One region of the Pseudoalteromonas aliena SW19 genome, then DNA from elsewhere that is predicted to be linked to it. Evidence: predicted binding sites of a transcription regulator. Region 1 holds the regulator's gene; each other region holds the start of a gene.

The links. Region 1 encodes LexA, which represses DNA repair genes until DNA is damaged. Its sites were predicted from a motif close to TACTGTATNNNNATACAGTA; they were not measured.
Region 2: uvrD (DNA helicase II) is a predicted target of LexA. The motif match lies at 839-858, and genes of this name have one in related genera.
Region 3: PALI_RS01405 (SulA-like leucine-rich domain-containing protein) is a predicted target of LexA. The motif match lies at 1,083-1,102, and genes of this name have one in related genera.
Region 4: PALI_RS00535 (exonuclease domain-containing protein) is a predicted target of LexA. The motif match lies at 1,032-1,051, and genes of this name have one in related genera.

The regions. Positions count from the first base shown of each region.
Region 1 covers NZ_AQGU01000028.1:182,725-184,936, forward strand. The annotation lists gene PALI_RS16035 (M12 family metallo-peptidase) at 1-496, opposite strand, end outside; gene lexA (transcriptional repressor LexA) at 794-1,411, shown strand; gene coxB (cytochrome c oxidase subunit II) at 1,918-2,212, shown strand, end outside.
Region 2 covers NZ_AQGU01000022.1:522,973-525,184, forward strand. The annotation lists gene PALI_RS04560 (YacL family protein) at 1-278, opposite strand, end outside; gene PALI_RS04565 (hypothetical protein) at 395-619, opposite strand; gene uvrD (DNA helicase II) at 923-2,212, shown strand, end outside.
Region 3 covers NZ_AQGU01000018.1:118,173-120,384, reverse strand. The annotation lists gene PALI_RS01415 (NCS2 family permease) at 1-253, opposite strand, end outside; gene PALI_RS01410 (tetratricopeptide repeat protein) at 372-836, shown strand; gene PALI_RS01405 (SulA-like leucine-rich domain-containing protein) at 1,127-1,570, shown strand; gene PALI_RS01400 (YchJ family protein) at 1,601-2,080, shown strand.
Region 4 covers NZ_AQGU01000017.1:91,726-93,937, forward strand. The annotation lists gene PALI_RS00535 (exonuclease domain-containing protein) at 1-1,020, opposite strand, end outside; gene gloA (lactoylglutathione lyase) at 1,449-1,850, shown strand; gene PALI_RS00545 (DksA/TraR family C4-type zinc finger protein) at 1,881-2,147, opposite strand; gene PALI_RS00550 (hypothetical protein) at 2,199-2,212, opposite strand, start outside.

The DNA of each region.
Region 1 (2,212 bases):
TTTGGTAATTTTGTGCCGTTAAAATTTGCTCACTGATTGAAGCTATGTTGCTATTGCTAGATTGCTTATAATCGGGTGCATGCTCAGCAGGTTGTTTTGCTGGATCCAGTTCAATGAAGTTATGACCAGAGTGTTTATTTGGTTGTAATTTGTAAACATGTTCGCCTACTTTTACCGTACCAGAAATCCCTTTTTCCGATTTGATGAGTGTAACTTCGTCACCATCTAAGCTTTTACCAACCCAAATTAGACTACCTGTTGCTGATGAGCTTGTTGTGCTTTTAATAAACTCAATATTATTACCTTTAATAGGTAAGAAAAAAGCATCTGTGTTGCTGCTTAGTTCAAAAAGTGGTTGCCCAAATTGAGATTGAGTACTTGCTTGTGCAGTCATGCTTTGTGAAATGTTAGAGTATTGAACTTCAAAAAGTGGAACTTGAGCGTGCGTATAACCACTGAACAGTAGGCCAATAAATAATGGTGAGTATTTTTTCATTTGATAATCCTTTTGAATTTATTTTGTTCTTATAAAGTGTACATGTTAATAAGCTGTTTTCAACCCATTAACATTGAGGTGTGTTTAATATGACTATTATTGTAAATATAAAAATACACTTGTTTAATTTATGTAACCAGATTTTGTTTTTGTAAGTGTGAAAGGGGATTTATTAATTATGAAAAACAAACGCTATTAGCTGGTAATCGCATAGTTTGTTTAGCTTAATTTAAATTTGCGATTTTTATTTAACTGTATATACTCACAGTTAAATGTACTGTATGGAAAACCAGTTATATGCGACCATTAACGAAGCGCCAAGCTCAAATACTCGAATTAGTTAAAGTTTTTATTAAAGACACTGGTATGCCCCCTACACGTGCAGAGATTGCACAAACACTAGGTTTTAAAAGTGCCAATGCTGCAGAAGAGCATCTAAAAGCACTTGCAAAAAAAGGTGTTATTAAAATGAAGCCAGGCGCAAGCCGAGGTATTCAACTTGTTGAAGAAGAAGAACCTGAGCAATTAGGTTTGCCTCTAATTGGCCGAGTAGCGGCCGGTGAGCCTATTTTGGCGCAAGAGCATGTTGAAAGTCATTGTAAAATTGATCCATTAATGTTTAAACCTGCTGCCGATTTTTTACTGCGTGTTAACGGTATGAGCATGAAAGATATAGGTATTATGGATGGCGACTTATTGGCGGTGCATAAAACTCAAGTTGCTGAAAATGGGCAAGTTGTAGTTGCACGTGTTGATGATGATGTAACTGTAAAGCGCTTTGAAAAAGCAGGTCGAAAAGTACTGCTGCATGCTGAAAATGATGATTTTTCAGCAATTGAAGTCGATTTAGAAAACGAATCTTTTAATATTGAAGGTTTGGCTGTTGGGGTTATTCGTAACGCTGATTGGATGTAATACCAATTTTAGTAAAAACATGATCATTCTAGCGCATTAAATAACTCACTAATTTAATGCAGTGTTAAATTACTGATTTTATAAATGCGTGCTTTTTAGTACGCATTTTTAGTTACAAGGCTCCTTACTAAATAATTTTTATTGCACTCCTCTTTTATCCCCTTATGTTATTTGTAACCCCTATCAAAACTCAGTTCGCATCATTTTAAAATTTTAAAAGTGACATGTTTTTTTGCTAATCCGTTAATATCATTTGTTTAATTTTCATACTAAAACTTGCTTGTTGGTTAATCTTTAGCTAATTATTAATGGGCTGGGCTAACAGTAACTCATTGTTTTTAGTTTTGAGAATACACATATTTACAATAAAACCTTGGTTAGCGCAGTGTAATACCTATTGTTTAATAAGGACGAGGGTATTAATACAAAAATAAAAATAACGAATTGGCGTTTAAGCCGTATGCCTCTTCGCTTTGCACTCGCAACAGCATCAAAGGAGTCGTCACATGGGTAAATTGAGCTCTACCTTGTGGCTTATACTGTTTGTTTTTCCGCAGCAAGTGTTGGCAAATAGCCAATTTAATATGCGTAAAGGCGTAACTGATATAAGTAATAATGTTTATCAGCTGCACATGACTATATTTTTCATATGTTGTGTGATTGGGGTAATCGTGTTTGCCATTATGTTTTGGGCACTCATTCATCACCGCAAATCTAAAGGAGCAGTGCCTGCTCAATTTCACGAAAGCACGAAAGTAGAAATACTTTGGACTGCTATTCCGTTTGTTATTTTAATTGCTA
Region 2 (2,212 bases), on a different contig from region 1:
GCTAAATCGTCATCTTGATACGCTATTAGGTCTTCGCTGTCTTGATGAAGCGCATGGGCTTCAAATAATGCTTCGTCTTTCGTTAAGATTAAATCGATTTCTTGGCCTTTTAGCGTTAGCGGCTCATAGCTTGAACTCACCGATGCAATGAGTGCTTGCACCATAGCTACTTTGTCTTTGCCTATTTCTTCGTTTAGCCAGCGACCAATAATAGCGTGTTCACTGCTTATTTTAATACGTAGCCCACTAATAGGGTCGCGAATAAATTGATATTCCATAGGGTTTGCCTGTAAATCTTTAATTGCGTAATTATATACGTAAACGCCCGCAAACCACAGGACATATAAAGTAAAATAGCGCCACATGGGCGCTATTTTACTCAACTTTAAAACCGTTAACTTCGCGATCTATAACGCGCGGCGTCAATAATCGACCATAAGTAAATAATAGGAACAAGTACAAAACCTATAAGTACATAAATTAGTGCGTAACTTATTACAATAGCAAGTGCAAAAAATATAGCAGCTAAAATACGCCCTTGCACTAACTGCCCTAAACCAGGAAAAAATATATTACATAATGCTGCGATTACGTTACCGCCAGAACCTTGATCTGCCATACTAACCTCTGTATTTATTTGATTTTATAATTATTTACTTACACACTCTATGCCAATTTATTAAAGCTTACAAATCAAATAGTTAAATCACCCTAGATTTAGAGAGTTAGTAAATTTTGCTAACTTTAGGTCAAATTAGCAGTTTTTATTGTGCATTTACGCTTTTTTGTTTGTTCAAAAAATTAGCAAGTTACTCGTTTTTAAGGCTATTTTATAAATAGCTGTTTATAAAAACAGTATTTTATTTAGCCTAACAAAAACACCTGCTATACTGCCCACAATATTGATTAAAAAGGCGTAACGATGGACGTTTCACAATTACTCGATGGCTTAAATGACAAACAACGCGATGCCGTTGCAGCCCCACTACAAAACATGCTGGTATTAGCAGGTGCTGGGTCTGGTAAAACACGAGTATTAGTTCATCGTATTGCGTGGCTTATGCAAGTTGAGCAAGCCTCTGCTTACAGTATTTTTGCAGTTACCTTTACTAATAAAGCAGCTAAAGAAATGCGCAGCCGCGTTGAAGAAACACTAAAAGCCCCTGTAGGTGGTATGTGGATTGGTACGTTCCATGGTTTGTCTCATCGTATTTTACGTGCTCATCACCGTGAAGCTAATTTACCTGAAGCCTTTCAAATTTTAGACTCTGACGATCAACTTCGGATGATCAAGCGCTTATTAAAATCGATGAATATTGATGATAAAAAGTGGCCTGCTAAACAATTTGGCTGGTACATAAGCGCCAAAAAAGATGAAGCACTTCGCCCTAAAGATATTCAAGCATACGATATTAACGAGCAAATGATGCTGCGTGTTTATGCCGCCTACCAAGAAGCCTGTGATAGAGCTGGCTTAGTTGATTTTGCTGAAATATTACTACGTAGCTACGAAGTGTTAAAAAATAACCCAACGTTACTGCGTCATTACCAGCAGCGCTTTGCACATATGCTCGTAGACGAATTCCAAGATACAAATACCATTCAATATGCATGGTTAAAGTTACTTGCTGGCGATACAAATAGCATCATGATTGTAGGCGACGATGACCAAAGTATTTACGGTTGGCGCGGTGCTAAAATCGAAAATATTAAGCGTTTTTTAACTGACTTTAGCGCAGAAACCATTCGTCTTGAACAAAACTACCGTTCAACCGCGACTATTTTGAAAGCGTCTAACGCATTAATTCAAAATAACTCAGAGCGTATGGGTAAAAGCTTATGGACCGACGGTAACGATGGCGAGCCAATCTCTATTTATGCAGCATTTAATGAGTTAGACGAAGCACGCTTTGTAAGCAGTAAATTACGAAGTTGGCTAAATGCGGGTAATGCCCTTCAAGATGCGGCAATTTTATACAGAAGTAACGCGCAATCACGCGTACTCGAAGAAGCTATGCTTCAGGAAGGCTTAAAATACCGTATTTATGGGGGCATGCGATTCTTTGAGCGCCAAGAAATTAAAGATGCGCTGTCGTACTTACGCCTAGTAGGTAATCGTCAAGACGATGCCGCATTTGAGCGCGTAATTAATACGCCAGCACGCGGTATTGGCGACAAAACATTGAGCCATATACGCGACTGTGCACGAGCA
Region 3 (2,212 bases), on a different contig from region 1:
AAAAGGCATTCAATCCCATACCAGGCGCAAGTGCTAATGGATAATTAGCCCATAAGCCCATAATAAAACAACCAATAGCAGCAGCAATACATGTAGCGACAAAGGCTGCTCCTTGATCCATTCCTGCTTCAGCTAACATTGCAGGATTCACAAACACGATATAAACCATGGTGATAAATGTAGTTACCCCAGCGATACACTCACGGCGAACCGAGGAACCATTTTCATTAATTTTAAATAAGGCTTCGAGCATAATAAACTTATGATAATAAAAAGTGACGAGATTTTATCATAAAAATAATTTTTTACAGGACATTTTACCTTGCGGTATACTAAACTATTGAAGTAGCTAAAATAACAAAAAGACGAATATGATAAATACAACACCAACAGGCCAGAATTTAGAGCAACAATTAGACAATATATTGTCTTTTGTAACGCAACCTAATGATGCTAATTTAGCACCAAATAATGAGGATCGCCCGCAAAGTTCCCTTAATAAGGCACTTTATTATTTAAAAAATGACCAACATCCACTTGCCGCAAAATGGATGCGTTTGGCTGCTATGTCGGGAGATCACCGAGCACAATTTTATTTGGGACTGTTTTTTGTTAAAGGGCAAGGCGTACCGCAAAGTGTTTTTCATGCTACGGCATGGCTAAGCTTATCAAGTAGTCAAGGTCATGAACCTGCGACGGCAGCTTTGGCCGATCTACGTAAACATATTGAAACCAAACGCTTTAAAGATGCACAATGTTATGCTGCTAGTTTGTATGAGCAAATTCACCAGTTGCAGTTTTCTCATTTGATCTCTCATACTTCCCCTACAGAATAATCATCTACGTATTTTATTCATAAAACACCTGTATAAAGTCACCGTAAAAAACGCTGCAATCACCTGCTAGCTAAGTCATAGTAACAATAGCACTCTATAATTAAAATTTAAGCTAGAAGTGGTATGAAATATAAAAACATTAATTATCAAAGACCTACTTAAAAATTAAATCTAATTGAATATTTAAAAAAGAATAACTGTACAAATAAATAGCAAATAATACTTGCGCAAAAGCACTGTATAAACTACTGTATATAAATACTGTATATAAACCCAGTGAGATAACTAAAATGTTACAGCCTATTACAATTAGAACAGTTAAAAGCTACCAGCAAGACGATAAAAGTGATTGTGTTAATTTAATTCAGATTGAAGATGAGATATCTGCGACATTTGAGTTATTAAAGGTGCTACATCAGTACAATAATCTAAACGCTTGGACATTATTAATCGCACCGGATAACGTACCTAGTAAAGCATTACTTGATTCATGCTCTATTGATACAAGTAAATTACTTGTTATTAGACAAAAGCACCTAGTCAATTTAGAGTATGTATTAAATTCGGCGTTACATAACGGTAATTTTTCAGCAGTAATTACATGGACAGACATAGTAAATAACCAATTACTTAATAGCTTATCTTTAGATTTGAGTAAAACACGAACAAAACTTTACTGTTTTACAAATAATATTCAAATTACAAAGATACCCCATAGCCAACAAGCTTGTTAAACTAACGCTTTTATACTGTGTAGAACAACTATGAACTCACTGAACTCTATAAGCTGTTTATGTGGCAGTCAGCAAGAATATGCAGACTGCTGCGAACCTCTTCATTTAGCAAAACAACAAGCTCAGACTCCTGAACAACTAATGCGTTCGCGTTATACGGCTTATGTACTTAAAAATGCAAAATATGTTTACCAAACCTATGCAAGTAAAAAGCAAGCTGAAAATCCTGTTAAAGAAATAAACGATTTTGCTAACAGCTGTCGATTTATAAATCTTGATGTCATTAGCTCACACCATGATGGAGATAAAGGCGAAGTAGAATTTAAAGCTCAGTACTTTTACCAAAGTCTGTTTTGTGAACTTCACGAAAAATCGCAATTCATTAAAGAAAATGCTCAATGGCGTTATTTAGATGGCACTATATTTCCAGTTACGGATATTAAGGTGGGTAGAAATGATGATTGTCCATGTGGTAGTAATAAGAAATACAAAAAATGCCACAGTGTGTAATATATAATTTTATTTAACCCCTTTACATAAGTAAGGATTGTTGATTATAGGCAGTCCTTTACTGATATAAATACACTTAAGCCCCCCTCTACTCTTGTAGCTACCTTATTCATGTTTATGCCAATTATTACG
Region 4 (2,212 bases), on a different contig from region 1:
TGCACTCAAACGCGAACGTGTTTTTTTATTAAATTTACGCATTAAAAAATCATCAGCAAAATACAGTAAATCATCAGTAAGTGGATTTTCAATAATGGCGTCTAAGCGCGCTTTTACCCACTCTTTATTACCGAGTCGGTATTGCTCTCTTATTTGAATTTCTTGTGCTTCACTATCATCCATGCAGGCTTCAAGTAAGCTAAAAGCAAGTTCGCTATCAACCCCTTTTAATTGTCGATAAAGCCTAACTAATAATTTATTTTTTAACGCAACCGCAATTGCACCATGCGCGACTTGCAATAAAACCTGCGACGCTAGAGGAAAATAATCGTTTTCATCTGTTATATTTTTAAATGTTAATCGGCAGCGATTTAATAAATAGTTTGATTGCGCTTCATTAAGTGTTTCAAAGCGCGATAAACTCTCACTGTGCCCTTCACGTGTCGTAGTTAAACCTAAATCTCGCATTACAAACCGGTTTTGATGATTCACATCACCACGACTGAGCTTACCTGCAAATAAAAACTCAAAATACTCGTAAAAATCACTGCGGCTGTTAATAACATACTGGCTATAAAGCGGGGCAAGCTCTTGTGGGCAATCTTTAAAAAATGCACATGCAATATCCACTAGCACACCTTTAGCAGCGCTCTTTTTAAAGCTTATTTGTTCTGGGTAACTACTTAGTAACTCAACCAAGGAAGGTTTCGTTAAATGTGTTAAAAGCTGTGCATAGTGCAGCTCGTTTGGCTCAAATAAAATACCGGCCGTTTTTAGCGTATAGATAGCCTGATGCGGTGACGCTATTTCTTCATAATTGAGCGACTGCGCCTGTACTAGATAAGGCTTTCGTGAATATACACGCGCCAACATACACTGGCTTTGCTCATCAAGCTGGTTAATTTTAGCAATAAACACTTCATGTTTGGGTTCAAGCAAGTGTATACACTTGCTGGATACAAACTCAATAAGCTCTCTAAAATGCGCTAAATAGTACTTTGCTGGTAATTCTTGTTTCATAACATCGCCACAACTGTATATAAAAACAGTATCCAGTATTTGCACTTATTATTCAATCTTAAAATTACTCTAATGGTGATTTACTATATCCGTTCGCCCTTTCGATATTGACGCTAAGTAGCGACTTAAAGTTATTGTACTTTAGGATCAATATAGGCTTTCAACTGATGCAGCAAGAAAAAGCTTAAAATAAATAGATGCTAGCTTATATAGCGACTCCGATTGCGCGCGATCGTTTATAATACATCAAAACTAACTCACTATTTTTCTATGAGCTCAGCTCTGTTGATTACTGTGTTATAAATAGCCATGCCTTTCTTACCTGTTTAACAAATCTGAAAGGATTTTTTCACAAGCCTACAAATTGGCGTACTGCACCTGTATTATTGAAAGCCTATGCAAATTTAACCACAAGCTAAGGTGCACAAATGCGTTTATTACATACCATGTTACGAGTTGCTGATTTGGACAAATCAATTGCGTTTTATACTCAAATATTGGGCATGAAAGAATTACGTCGCGCAGATAATGAAGAGTATCGTTACACCCTCGCGTTTTTAGGCTATGGGGATGAAAAAGATAACACAGTGTTAGAGCTAACCTACAACTGGGATACTCATAGCTACGACTTAGGCAATGCTTATGGTCATATCGCGATTGAGTTTGACGATATTTATAAAGCCTGTGCAGATATAAAAGCCGCAGGTGGTAATGTTAGCCGGGAGCCTGGCCCTGTAAAAGGTGGCACCACTGAAATAGCCTTTGTTAAAGACCCTGATGGCTATGCTATTGAGCTTATTCAGAAAAAAGAAAACATGAATCGTTTCTAGATTAATATAAAAAGGTGCTCAAGGCACCTTTTAACGTAATTGACTGTCTTTACTACCACGTCGGTTAACCGTGCTAGCACCTGCTCTTTTGCGCTCAATAGTAGCTTGGCATTGAACACAATAGCGTACGCCAGGTAGTGCTAACCTTCGAGCTTGCGGAATTGCCTCATCACACTTTTCACATAACTCGGCACTCGCGCCTGATATTAAATTACTTCTTGCATATTGTACAGCGTCATTCACACTTGCATCTATTTGATCTTGAATTGCACCGTCTCGTGCCCACCCACTTGCCATAATGCCCTCTAATAATCACTAAATTTAAGATCATATTAGCAATTAAAAACTTTATTTTTGCTGAA